4 regions of the Pseudomonas sp. UTLPPB19802 genome follow, and region 1 is predicted to be linked to each of the others. Evidence: riboswitches for the same ligand, from Rfam matches in the RefSeq annotation. Region 1 holds a riboswitch; each other region holds the start of a gene.
What was found. A riboswitch is a leader RNA that binds a small molecule or an ion and turns the genes downstream of it on or off. The one in region 1 is predicted to bind cobalamin.
Positions count from the first base shown of each region.

Region 2: it holds a riboswitch for cobalamin, as region 1 does, so the genes downstream of both, AC6I6U_RS22380 (ABC transporter substrate-binding protein) here and cobW (cobalamin biosynthesis protein CobW) in region 1, are expected to answer to the same signal.
Region 3: it holds a riboswitch for cobalamin, as region 1 does, so the genes downstream of both, cobO (cob(I)yrinic acid a,c-diamide adenosyltransferase) here and cobW (cobalamin biosynthesis protein CobW) in region 1, are expected to answer to the same signal.
Region 4: it holds a riboswitch for cobalamin, as region 1 does, so the genes downstream of both, AC6I6U_RS19545 (CbtB domain-containing protein) here and cobW (cobalamin biosynthesis protein CobW) in region 1, are expected to answer to the same signal.

Region 1 is NZ_AP048545.1:4,092,668-4,096,006, forward strand. It holds gene AC6I6U_RS18135 (glycosyltransferase) at 1-1,187, opposite strand, end outside; cobalamin riboswitch at 1,280-1,487, shown strand; gene cobW (cobalamin biosynthesis protein CobW) at 1,588-2,655, shown strand; gene cobN (cobaltochelatase subunit CobN) at 2,660-3,339, shown strand, end outside.
Region 2 is NZ_AP048545.1:5,199,255-5,202,593, forward strand. It holds gene AC6I6U_RS22375 (FecCD family ABC transporter permease) at 1-289, opposite strand, end outside; gene AC6I6U_RS22380 (ABC transporter substrate-binding protein) at 286-1,296, opposite strand; cobalamin riboswitch at 1,416-1,617, opposite strand; gene AC6I6U_RS22385 (DUF6124 family protein) at 2,035-2,439, shown strand; gene AC6I6U_RS22390 (DUF3144 domain-containing protein) at 2,967-3,263, opposite strand; gene cynR (transcriptional regulator CynR) at 3,332-3,339, opposite strand, start outside.
Region 3 is NZ_AP048545.1:6,705,314-6,708,652, forward strand. It holds gene AC6I6U_RS29505 (cobyrinic acid a,c-diamide synthase CobB) at 1-1,043, opposite strand, end outside; gene cobO (cob(I)yrinic acid a,c-diamide adenosyltransferase) at 1,040-1,651, opposite strand; cobalamin riboswitch at 1,735-1,954, opposite strand; gene AC6I6U_RS29515 (PQQ-dependent sugar dehydrogenase) at 2,247-3,339, shown strand, end outside.
Region 4 is NZ_AP048545.1:4,536,947-4,540,285, reverse strand. It holds gene cobM (precorrin-4 C(11)-methyltransferase) at 1-325, opposite strand, end outside; gene AC6I6U_RS19555 (cobalamin biosynthesis protein) at 445-870, opposite strand; gene AC6I6U_RS19550 (CbtA family protein) at 867-1,577, opposite strand; gene AC6I6U_RS19545 (CbtB domain-containing protein) at 1,588-1,773, opposite strand; cobalamin riboswitch at 1,869-2,092, opposite strand; gene AC6I6U_RS19540 (response regulator) at 2,225-2,581, opposite strand; gene AC6I6U_RS19535 (response regulator) at 2,834-3,339, shown strand, end outside.

The sequences.
Region 1 (3,339 bases):
TCGGTCAATTGTTGCCGCGTCTGCTGGATACGTTCCACCAGCGCCGGGCTGTGCTGGCGCCGGTCGTAGCGGGCAGCCAGCAACGCCCGCCCATCAACCTGGGCCTGTTGCCAGGCCAACGGGTCCTGGTACAGCCGGACGGCGGAGCGCGCCAGGGCCTCGGCGCTGGTTTCGATGGCGCCCGGCCAGGGCAAGGCACCCTGCATGGCTTCGGCGCCGATCGGCGTGGTGACATTCGGGGTACCACAGAGCATGGCATCGGCGAGCTTGCCCTTGATTCCGGCGCCGAAACGCAGCGGTGCCAGGCAGATCCGCGCCGCGCTCATCACCTGCAGGGCGTCTTCGGCCCAGTTCTGCACGTGAAAGCCCTGGGCCGGGTTGTGCAGCGCGGTGGCCTTGGGCGGCGTGTAGGCGCCGTAGACATGCAGTTGCGCGCTGGGCAGTTGTTGGCGGATCAGCGGCCAGACGGTGGTTTTCATCCAGAGCACCGCATCCCAGTTCGGTGCGTGGCGGAAGTTGCCGATGCTGAGAAAATGCGCGCGCTCCTCGAAGGCCCGGAACGTGTCCGGCTGGTCGACCATCAACGGGCACCAGTGCAGCAACGCTGGCGGTAGCCGGAACTGCTCGGTCAGCAGGCGGATCTCGACGTCGGAAATCATCAGGCTCAGGTCCGAGCGGTAGATCGCCGCGATTTCCCGCTGGGCCTGGTCGGTGTCGCTCATCTGCTGGAAGACTTCGGGGAGGTCGGGAGCGAACAGCCCGCTGAAGTCATTCGGGTCCTGGTCGACTTTCAGGCGTTCCTTGAGTTGCTGCTGGCGGGCGTCGCGCAGGCTTTGCAGGTCCGAGGTTTCCAGTACGCGGAGGGCACCGGGGCAGTGCTTCTCGACCCGCCAGCCGAACTGCTCCTCCATCATGAACCGGTCGAACAGCACCACATGCGGCTGCAGGGCGCTGATGAAGGTGTCGAAACTGCTGTCGTTGAGCTCGATGGCCTGTTCGTCGATGCCCAGGCTGAGCAGGTCGGCCTTGTGTTCACCGACACTGGCAGGGCTGGCGAAGGTGATGCGCCAGCCGGCCTCGAGGAAGCTTTCGAGAATCTGCATCATGTGCCCGCCGGCCGCCGAGGAGCGAGGTTCGGGCCAGACATAACCGATGACCAGGACGGTGGTGGTGTCGGTGGCACTCATGGGCGGCGATTCCTTGAAACGGGCAGGGCGGGAGAAAGGGGGCGCAATTAAACCACAGCGGCCGTCGAGATTGACCTGCCTGCGCGCACTGCGTAGCCTTGCAGGTTCGAGGTTCTTCGGCGTCTGGTCGAAGCTAAGATGGGAACGCGGCAAGCCGCGGCTGCCCCCGCAACTGTAAGCGGTACGAGTGTCTTGCCTGGCCACTGCCCCTCGGGGTGGGAAGGCGCAAGACCCGGTGATCGAGCGACTGCCGAACACCCGGCCGCAAGCCAGGAGACCTGCCTCGTGACAGAATTTCACTTAAACCGGGCGGGGTGATCCGGTGGCGAACATACCCGCGCCTGTTCCGGGCGGCGGTTCTCGTCCCGCATGCCCGCTATTTTTGCCAAGGGGCATCCCGATGAAAACACTGGCCAAGCTTCCCGTCACCATCGTCACCGGCTTCCTCGGCTCGGGCAAGACCACCTTGCTGCGGCATATGCTGGACAACGCCCAGGGCCGCCGTATCGCAGTGATCGTCAACGAGTTCGGCGAGCTGGGCATCGACGGCGAGATCCTCAAGCAGTGCTCCATCGGGTGCACCGAGGAAGAGGCGGTAGGCCGCGTGTTCGAACTGGCCAACGGCTGCCTGTGCTGCACCGTGCAGGAAGAGTTCTTCCCGGTGATGCGCGAACTGGTGGCGCGTCGCGGCGATCTTGACCACATCCTCATCGAAACCTCTGGCCTGGCGCTGCCCAAGCCGCTGGTCCAGGCTTTCCAGTGGCCGGAAATCCGCAGTGCCTGCACCGTCGATGCGGTGATCACCGTGGTCGACAGCCCGGCAGTGGCCGCCGGCACCTTCGCCGCGTTCCCCGACCAGGTGGACGCCCAGCGCAAGCTCGACCCGAACCTGGATCACGAGTCGCCGCTGCATGAATTGTTCGCCGACCAACTGTCCAGCGCCGACCTGGTGATTCTCAACAAGACCGACCTGATCGCCCCGGAAGACCTGGCCAGGGTCCGTCTGGAAGTGGCCGAGGAACTGCCGCCAGCGGTGAAAGTCATCGAGGCCAGCAGCGGTCGCCTGCCGCTGGACGTCCTGCTGGGTATCGGTGCCGGCTCCGAGGAGCACATTGATGGTCGCCACAGCCACCATGACCACCACCATGACGGCGATGATCATGACGACCACGATCACGACGCCTTTGATTCGATCTCCATCGACCTGCCGCAAGCCGACGAAAGCCTGCTGCTCGATGCCCTGACGCAACTGGTGGTCAAGCACGGCATCCTGCGGGTCAAGGGCTTTGCGGCGATCCCGAACAAGCCGATGCGCCTGCTGATCCAGGGCGTGGGCACCCGTTTCGACAAGCACTTCGACCGCGCCTGGGGCGCCGATGAGCCGCGCGTCACCCGCCTGGTACTGATTGGCCAGGAACTGGATGCAGCCCTGCTCGAATCGACGCTGCGCACCGCGCTGACGGCCTGACCCCATGCATCTGCTCAGGACCCAGCCCGGCGGTTTCGTGTCGGATGACAACATCGCCGACCTTGGACAAACCCCCGCCGAGCTGGTGATCCTGTGCAGCGGCGACTCCAGCCTGGCATTGCTCGCCGAAGCGGCGCAGCAACTGCCGGACGATTATCCGAGCCTGCGCCTGGCCAACCCGATGCAGGTCCAGAATCATGCCTCGGTCGACCTCTATGTCGACCAGGTGCTGCAACACGCCAAGGTGATCCTGCTGTCGTTGCACGGCGGTATCGGCTATTGGCGTTACGGCATCGAGCGTCTGGTGCAACTGGCCGAGCGCGGCGTGACGCTGATCCTGGTGCCGGGCGACGACCGTCCCGACCCGGAACTGAGCGCCCTGGGTAACGTCCCGGCGGCTGAAGCCGAACGGCTCTGGCACTTCCTGCGCCAGGGCGGCCTGGGCAATGCCCTGCAGTTGTTCAATTGCCTGGCCAGCCGCTGGCTGGGGCGTGACTACCCCTGGCAGGCGCCTCGGGCGCTGCCGCGCACGGCGATCTACCACCCGCGCGTGGTCGATGCACAACTGGCTGATTGGCGCAGCAACTGGCAGGCCGACTGGCCGGTGGCGGCGCTGCTGTTCTATCGCTCGCACCTGCAGGCGGCCAACACCGCCTTTGTCGATGTGTTCTGCCAGCGTTTGCA
Region 2 (3,339 bases), 1.1 Mb from region 1:
GGTAAGGCTCGGCCAACGGGTTGCGCAGCAGCGCCTGGAGCATCACCCCACAGGTCGCCAGCCCAGCACCGCAGGCGGCAGCGACCAGTGTGCGGGTCAGCCGGTAGTTCCAGACGATGCCCGAGTCGATCGGCTCGACCGGATAGCCGGCCTGCCACAACTGGTTGGCCAGCACCTGATAGATCAGGCGCGGCGACAGGCTGGTTTCACCGATGGCAATCCCAGCCAGCAGGGCCGCGAACAAGGCGACCAAGGCCAGCAGGCTGTAGGGCAGCAGGCGCGTGTTCACTCTGGGGCTTTACCGGTGGCAATGGCGGTGGACAGGGTTTCCAGGCCACGGAACAGGCGAATTCCGGCCTGCATGGCATCAGCATCGAGGATGATGATGCGGTTGTTCTTCACCACGTCCATGTTCTTGGCGACCGGGTCGCTGCGCAGGAATTCGAGCTTCTTGCGGTAGTCGTCCGCCGGGAAGCGACGCCGGTCCATGCGGGCGATGATCAGCCAGGTCGGGTTGGCCTTGGCCAGGGTTTCCCAACCCACGGTCGGCCACTCTTCGTGGGACTCGACCACGTTGCGCACGCCCAGGGTCTGCAGCATGAAATCAGCAACGCCCTGGCGACCGGCCACGTAGGGATCGATGGCCAGGTCGGCGCTGGAGAACCAGAACAACGCGCTGGTGTTGGACAGGTCCTTGCCGGCCAACTGCTTCTTCGCCTTGTCGAGACGCGCCTGCAGGTCGGCATTGAGCGCCGCACCACGATCCTGCACATCGAAGATCGTCGCCAGTTGGCTGACGCTCTTGTAGATGCTGTCGACCTTGAACGGCTGCATCCGGGTGCCGTCGGCACCCACCAGATTGTCCTTGCCTTCGCAGTCCGAAGGCAGCAGGTAGGTGGGGATCTTCAGTTCGTTGAACTGCTCACGGGTACCGACCACGCCCTGGGGCCCGACCATCCACTCGAACTGCACCGTCACCAGTTGCGGACGCTTGCCCACCACCGCTTCGAAGCTCGGATCGTTGTCGGCCAGGCGCTCGACCTTGTCGTTCTGCACCTTGAACTCCGGCAGCACGTTGTTGAACCACAATGAAGTACCGACCAGCTTGTCGCCCAGCCCCATGGCATACAGCATCTCGGTGCCGGCCTGGCCAATGGTGACCGCGCGCTCGGGAGCCTTCGCGAAGGTTTGCGGCACACCACAGTTTTCCACGGTGAGCGGGTATTGGGTGGCGGCAGCCTGGGCCAGGCCGGTGAGCGAGAGGCCAGCGAGCAAGGTGGCGAAACGAGGCAGCATGGTGAGCGATCTCCTGTCGGGCAGAACACGAAGTGAACGCATGGACAGGCATCGCCGCCCTGGCACGACGTCCGGGGCAGCCCTTCACAGGGGAGATGGCCATCCCGGACACCCCGCCGGTTGGTAAATGTAGGCCGGCAGGTCTCCTGACTGGTGCGTCCTGGCCCGCCTCCGGCCTTCCCGAATCACATGGACCCAGTGGCATCGTTGGAGCGGGCTCGGCACCTACAGTTGCGGGGGCAGTTCCGTTTGGCCAACCGGGGTCGGAGGCCTGGGATTCCCTATTATTTCCGAGTGGAAACCGGCGGGCGGCATGGTAGACCATCAAATTGCCGTTGGGAACGCATAAGAACCGCTCTCATCAGCTGCGGGCCACTGCCACAACGTTCTACAGCGCTCATTTCTCGACCGATTCGAGAATAATTCAGGACTTTTAGCGGATTTTTCCTACAGATTTCCCGTTGATTCACTTGATCACGAAGCCTAATGTTTTCGCGTTGCTGCCAATTCAGCAACCGGGCTTGGACACCCGTTTTTTTTTGGAAGAAGAAGTCGCACAATGCCGCGCGAACGGCACTTTTGTGTCCGCTCTATGGCGGACCGTGCGCGGGACACTCCTCGGGGTGTGCCGGGTTTCTTCTTCCCCGGTTGTCCAAACCTGCGCACGGTTCGCCACCCTTTCGCTTGGACACGAAAGATGGCGCGCTTCCAAAGGTGTTACTGAAGAAGAGCTTGCCGATGACCAAGAAAATCACGCCCGACCCACCACCCTGCCGCACTTCAAGTCCGACTGAAAAAAGCGACTTCCTGCGCAGCGCCATGTACAGCGCCCTGGACCAGATCAACTCGGACCCACCACCGCCTGATCCACTCGATACCCTCGCCACAAGCGCCTTCAACATCGGCAGCGACTCAGCCAGCAAGCCTGCGCTCTTTGCCATTCAGCCAGGCGTCCCGGCCAAGGTGGCGTTGGCCCATGTCTCGGACCTGCTCCGGACTGCCGAACTGAACGCCGACGAAATCGGCCCGCGCCTGGAAGACGTTGACCGTGACCTGTTCAGGGGAGTGCTGCAATCGCTGGAACTGTCGCGAGCGATCGTGGACTCGCTGTTGGCGGCGCCCCCACTGCCCGCCTCGACCTGAAGTGAGCAGCGCTTCAAAATGGAGGGATGGAGGGTGTGCCTTGAAGGCTTTTAGTGATTTCACGGGCCTCTTCGCGGCGGTGCGGCGTCCCGACAAGCCCGCTCCTACAGGTGTTGTGTCGTACACCAGAATGGGGCCTGGCGCAGGCATCGGAGTGGGCTTGCCTGCGAAGCATTTGCTTTTTGATCTTGATCTTGCCTTTGCTTTTGATCCACCGGCCCCGCCCAGCAGGCTGAGTGGAGGTTCTGTTTCGAGAGACGCCCGGCAGGGAAGCCGGGCGAGCCGTGTTGGGCCATGGATGGCCCATCGCGGCGTGCTCTCGAAACAGAACCGGAACGAAGGAACCCTCGCGTAGCGAGGGCCGAATGGAGGGGCAAGCGTTTTTTGGTTACTTTTTTTCGCGTCTGAAAAAAAGTAACTCGCCGTAAGGGCGAAACCACTACCCCAGCCAACCGCGCAAACGGATATGTACACCTACAACCGCAATCGCACACAGGCAAACAGCAGGTTAAACGCCCCTCGATAACTCAGCCCTGCCTCCCCCCCATGTACAGCTCAAAATTCTTGATATGATCATCAAGGTTATCCTCAAGCATCAACCGATACTGATCACAAAAATACTTGAGCATCGCCTCCCGCGCCCCGGCCATCTCCTCCCCCGACTTGAAGCTGCGCGCACTGACCCAGGCATTGAACCGAGTCGTACCAAACATCATCGAAGCATTGACCTTGCCAAAATTCTCGACCTGCTTGAGCTGCTCATTGGCCAGGTTGATATGCTCGTCCGCACGGTCATAGAACGATTCATCGATGGTATCCGACATGGCAGGCTATCTCTGGATGATAAAAACGCCCTATGGGACCAGCCTTCCCGGCTTCTGTCCAGAACAGTTCAACCCG
Region 3 (3,339 bases), 2.6 Mb from region 1:
CCGGCCAGCAGGCCAAGCAGTTCGGCACGCTGGCCGTCGACGTCGGTCAACGCATCGAGCAGGTAAAGCATGCCGCCGCATTCGGCGAGCAGCGGCTTGCCTGCGGCATGGTGCGCACGGATCGCCGCCAACATCAGCTGGTTCTGCGTCAGTGTCAGATGGTGCAGCTCCGGGTAACCACCCGGCAGGTACAGACTATCGGCGTCCGGCAGCCCGTGATCGTGAATCGGCGAGAAGAAGCTCAGCTCAGCGCCCAATGTCCGCAACAGATCCAGGTTGGCGCCATAGATGAAAGCGAACGCCTCGTCGTGGGCGACCGCGATACGTACTCCGGCCAACAGCGGCTCGATGGAGACGACCTGCGGTGCTGCGAACTCGACCGCCGGCGGCAAGGCGACTTCGCAACTGGCCCCCAGGGCCTCGGCCGCAACATCGAGGCGGCGGTCCAGATCATTCAGTTCGCTGGCCTGGACCAGCCCGAGATGGCGGCTCGGCAGCTCGATCCCGGTCTCGCGGGAGAGTGCGCCATACCAGCGCAGGCCTTCGGTCAGGCTGCCTTCAAGCAATTGCGCATGCCGCGGGGTGCCGACCCGGTTGGCCAACACCCCGGCAAACGGCAGGTCCGCCTGGTAACGCGCCAGGCCCAGGGCCAGGGCACCAAAGGTCTGGGCCATGGCCGTGCCATCGATCACCGCCAGCACCGGCACGCCGAAGTGCCGCGCCAGATCGGCGCTCGACGGCGTTCCATCGAACAGCCCCATGACGCCTTCGATCAGGATCAGGTCAGCCTCGCCCGCCGCCTCCCAGAGCAACCGACGACTTTCCTCGGCACCGACCATCCACAGGTCGAGCTGGTACACCGGCGCACCGCTGGCACGCTCGTGAATCATCGGATCGAGAAAGTCCGGGCCACACTTGAACACCCGGACCTTGCGCCCTTGGTTCCGGTGCAGGCGCGCCAGCGCGGCCGTCACCGTGGTCTTGCCCTGGCCGGAAGCCGGCGCGGCGATCAGCACCGCCGGGCAATGACGCGGCTGACTCATAGTTCGATGCCTTTCTGCGCCTTGATCCCGGCCTGGAACGCGTGCTTGAGCAGGCCCATTTCGGTGACGGTGTCGGCCAGGTCGATCAGTTCCGGCTTGGCACCGCGGCCGGTGACCAGCACATGCTGCATCGGCGGTCGTGCTTGCAAGTCGCTGAGCACCTGGTCCAGATCCAGATAACCGTGCTTGAGGGCGATGTTCAGCTCATCCAGTACCACCAGGCCGATGTCCGGATTGGCGAGCATTTCCCGAGAGACCGCCCACGCAGCTTCGGCGGCCGCGATGTCTCGCTGGCGGTCCTGGGTCTCCCAGGTGAAGCCCTCGCCCATCACGTGAAAGCGCACCTGCTCGGGGAAACGGCGGAAAAACAGCTCCTCTCCCGTGCTGTTGCGGCCCTTGATGAACTGCACCACGCCGCACTGCATGCCGTGGCCCATGGCCCGGGCGAGCATGCCGAAGGCCGAGCTGCTCTTGCCCTTGCCGTTGCCGGTCAGCACCAGCAGCAGGCCGCATTCATTCGGGGCGTTGGCGATACGCTCGTCGATCACCGCCTTCTTGCGCTGCATGCGCGCCAGGTGGCGTTCGTCGCGATCGGGGGATTCGTTCATGGCAGCTCTCCGTTGGGGCTGGATAAGGCAAACGGCGAGCAGACACAGGCACGGCCGAAGCCGTCCAGCATCGCCCGCCGTGACGCTGTGGAATGGATCAGGCCGGTCTCCGGACTCATGAGCGGCGCGAACGCGGGACCGCGCGCCTTCCCGTGCCAGTGGCACAGTGGCAAAAAGCGCAGTCTTGACTCATTTACCGTTGCGGGGGCAGCGCCGGGCTCGCGCCTACCTGAGGGCTCACCGGCTTCCCTGTTTCACCCTGTCGACGGATCGCCACAGAGCACCTGAAACAAACCGCGAAGGTTAGAGGGTTGGGGGGGGAGCGTCAATTGAAGCCGACCGCCAACCTCGGCGAACCGGGACATGAACAGGCGAAATGGGCCAGGTCGGTGCCGACGCCGTGGCGGCCTTGCTCATCGAACCCATCACCGGGGCCCTGGATATCTGGCCCTGCCCAACGAGCTCCGGGAATACCTGTCATGACGGATGACCATTTCCAAGGCGGCCAGGAGCAACTCGCCAAAGGAGGGATTGAACCTGCGTCAATCCACCCCATCTACTGCTGGGCAAATACAAGGATTAATGGAGATTCAACATGTTCCAGCAGAAACACGCCGTGATCATTCTGCTTGCCAGCGGATTGGCTGCTTGTGGCGAAAGTTCCAGCCTGTCTGTGTCCGATGGAACCGGCCCATCGCCCAAGCTCCCGGAACCGAACAAGACCCTGATTCCCACAGTCAACATCGCCCCGGCCGTCGGCTGGCCCGAAGGCACCCGCCCCATGGCTGCCAGCGGAACCCAGGTCAACGCATTCGCCGAAAACCTCGACCATCCACGCTGGCTGTACGTATTGCCCAATGGCGATGTGCTGGTCGCCGAGAGCAATGCCCCCTCCAGACCCGATGACAATCAGGGGCTGCGCGGCTGGATTGCAAACAAGGTCATGGATCGCGCCGGAGCCGGCGTGCCCAGCGCGAATCGCATCACCCTGTTGCGCGATGCCAATCACGATGGGATCGCGGAAACACGCACGACCTTCATCGAAGGCCTGAACTCTCCGTTCGGCATGACATTGGTGGGCAATGACCTGTATGTGGCCGACACCGATGCCCTGCTGCGCTTTCACTACGAAGAGGGCGAAATCGCAATCAAGGCCCAGCCACAGAAGGTCGTCGATCTGCCCGGCGGCACCCTCAACCACCACTGGACCAAAAACGTCATCGCCAGCCGGGACGGCAGCAGGCTCTACGTCACCGTCGGTTCCAACAGCAACGTCGGTGAGAACGGCCTGGACAAGGAACAGGGCCGTGCGGCGATCTGGGAGGTTGACCCGGCGAGCGGCAAGCAGCGGATCTTCGCCTCCGGCTTGCGCAACCCCAATGGCCTGGCCTGGGAACCCCAGAGCGGAGCGCTATGGACGGCGGTCAACGAGCGGGACGCGATTGGCAGTGACTTGGTACCGGACTACATCACCTCGGTGAAGGACGGTGCTTTCTATGGCTGGCCCTACAGCTACTACGGGCAACACGTGGATGTCCGGGTATCACCGTCGGACCCGGCCATGGTGGCCAAGGCCATCGCCCCCGACTACGCCGTCGGCCCTCACACCGCCTCCCTCGGACTGACCTTCGCCCAGGGTAGCAGACTGCCGGCACCGTTCACCCAGGGCGCATTCATCGGCCAGCACG
Region 4 (3,339 bases), 440 kb from region 1:
CGCCGGGAATGATTTCATAACCGATGCCCAGTTCACGCAAATGGCGGATCTGCTCACCGATGGCACCGTACAGTGAAGGGTCCCCGGAGTGCACCCGGGCGACATCCTGTCCGCGGGCGTCGGCTGTCTTGATCAACTCGATGATCTGTTCCAGGTGCAGCTCGGCACTGTTGATCACCTGGTCGGCGCGGTGGCCGTCCAGCACTGCCATGGGTACCAGGGAGCCGGCGTAGATGATGACCGGGCAACGGCGAATCAGTCGCTGGCCCTTGACGGTGATGAGTTCCGGATCGCCGGGCCCGGCACCGATGAAATAGACGGTCATAAGCTTCTCTGAGCGGGATTTGCGCAAGGTCGTGCGTGCCAGTCACTCGGTACTCACCTGATGGTTTTCAGGTGCGGAGTCTGGGCCTACATGAATAACGCTCATGCAGGAAAGGGTGATTATCGAGGGTTTTGTCCTGTCCAGGCCAGCGCAAAGGTGGCCTGAGGGTGTTTCTGTCGTGAAATCAGCAGGCTTGCCGGTTCCTGGCCCAGCTGTTCGGCCAGGGCCAGCGCGGCACTTTCGGCGATACCATGGCAGCCGGTATGGGCGAATACCTGGCTGGAACGATGAGTCAGCCGTGGCTCGTAAGGTTGCAGCGCGGCGGCACTGAAGAACACCAGTGGTAGTTTCAGGTACCGGGCCAGCTCAAGCAGTCCCGGTTCACTGTGTTTGCCGTCGATGCTGGCCAGGCCCGAGATGTTCGCCGGGTCGATTCGGTGAGCCAGCAGGGCGTCTTCCAGCAACCCCAGCAGGATCGATGCCTCGCAACCTTGCCGGCAGCCGAAACCAACCGCGAGGGTTGGTTTCGTGTGGGGTGTTGTCATGCCGGGTATTGGCCGTCTTGTCTGCGGCGGAACATCCAGGCACTGATCAGGCCCAGGGCCAGCCAGAACACGGCGTTGGTCAGTTGCGAGGCGATCTTGAATTGTGCTTCCAGTGCTTCCGGCGCCAGGCTGGAATGTACCTCGGGTTGGGGAGCGCCGATCACATGGGGCACCACGACGATCGCCACGCCCAGCAACTTGATCGCCCAGTGCCGGCCAAACACCACCAGGGCGATAGCCACGGCGGTGGACGCCGCGGTGCTGGCCCACCAGATTTGCCGTTGCAACAAGTCTGCGGCGGCGGTGCCGGGCAGTTCCGGTGGCAGTCCGAGGGTCGGTGCCAGGCAGAAGGTTGCGTAGCCGGCCAGGCCCCAGAGCAGTCCCTGGGACGCGCGATTGGGCGCACGCAGGGTATAGAGCCCGGCTAGCATCAGGGCGAAACCGACCGCCACCACCAGGTTGCCGCCCGTTGTGGACAGCACGCGCTGCCAGCCATCTTCCGGTTCCCAGGCCTCTTCGTCGTGGCCCTCATGGCTGTGGCCGGCCATGGCCGTATCGGTGTGCTCGTGGCTCTCGCTGGCGGGGGCTTTTTCATAGGTCTCCGCCTGGAGAATCAACGGCGCGACCCAGAAACTTTGCAGCAAGGTCAGCAGCAGGGCGGCCAGCAGTCCGCTGAAACCGGCGGTTTGGGCAATACGCTTGATCATGGCCGGGTTCTCAGTGGCACGGGAAGGCAGCGCTGTGGCGCGTGTCGTGGGCGGCGTTGTGAACGGCGTCGATGTGCGAGAAGCCGGCGAAATACACCAGCAGGGCGCCCAGTACGCTGGCACCGATGGCGGCGACAAGGCGTTGGCTGCGGGTCGATGTAGCGGCGTTGGAATGGCTGGCGGTGGTAACGGACATGGCGCTTCCCTCTGGATTTTCAGCGGGCGGCCAAGCGCAGAAAAACCTCGCGGGTCGGGCCCGGAGGTTTCAACAGCGCCTGCCCACCGCAGGTTTGTCATTCGATTTTCCGGGCCGGTCTCCGGGCTCGCGAGGGGTTCCAGCCTGGCTCGAACCTTCCAGCATCACCTTCCCATGCCGAATGGCACAGTGGATCTGACGCTTCTCTCGCTTACCGTTGCGGGGGCAGCACCGGACTGGTCAAGCGTGATGAAGCATCCGCCGACGCACCGGTTTCCCGTTTCACCCTGTGAAGGGCACCCAGAACAGACGCGTAGGAAAACATGCCGTCGGCCGATGCGTCAACCGCGTCGACCGGTGCGTCGATGCTGGCTGAAGGCTTGGCAATGTCCAGCAGGCAGCTCAACTTAAAGTGAATTCTAGAAATATAAATATCAGTTAAAACATGGAGTTATATGATGCTTTTTATCTTGTTTCTAAGTTGGTCGATCGAAAACGGCTTGCCGATCACCTGCATGCCCGCAGGCACCTCAATGCTTTCGGCGTAGCCGCTGGCGAATAGCACCGACAGTTCTGGGCGGACCTGCCGTGCGCTCCTTGCCAGGTCACGGCCATCCATGCCCGGTAGTCCGACGTCGGTCATCAGCAGGTCGATGCTCGTCGCCCGGTTGTTGAGTATTTCCAGGGCCGAGTCGCTGTCGCTGGCCTCCAGCACATTGAATTCCAGCTCCTCGAGCACGTCGACGATCAGCATGCGGACAATGGCATCGTCTTCGACGACGAGGATGGTGGAACTGGCTGCACACATAGGATGGTCTTCCGGGAAAATGAACGCGGGGTAGGCAGGGCTGCCTGTCTTTGCATTGGTAAGCGGCCGAGCGGCACAAGTTCTGCTTCTTATACAAAAAAAGTCTGCTGTATAAGCGTTGAGGATAGCGGGTCTGGTTGATGCTGGGCAGTGCACAGCCGGAAAATGCCTTCTACGCTGTGAGAAAAATGAATCTTTTCCTCAGAATTACGGCAAAATCCTTAATTTTCAAGACTTCCTCCGGGGCCCGAAATGAATTCACCGTCTTCGGTTGATGAGCAAAGCTTCCGCAAACTTCTGAGTCGCAACATCAGTCTGCCCTTGGGCGTGGGTGTGCTCAGCGCAGTCTTCTTCGTTTCCCTGATCACCTATCTGCTGTCGGTGATCCAGTGGGTGCAACACACCGACCGGGTGATCAATAACGTCAACGAGGCGATGAAACTGTCCGTCGACCTGGAAACCGGCATGCGCGGTTTCCTGATCACCGGCGATGAGCATTTCCTCGACCCCTATGAAGTCGCCAAGCCGAAGATCGTTGCCGGGTTGCGCGGTTTGCAGGAGTTGGTGGCGGACAACCCGCAACAGGTCGACCGCTTCAGGCGTATCGAGGCCTTGCAGGACTCCTGGACCGAATATGCGCAGTCGATGATCGATCTGCAGCGCTCCAAGGGCGACTACCGCGAAGCGGTCAAGGCCGGACGTGGCAAGCGCCTGACCGATGAAATCCGCAGCGAATATGAAAATGCGATCGAGACCGA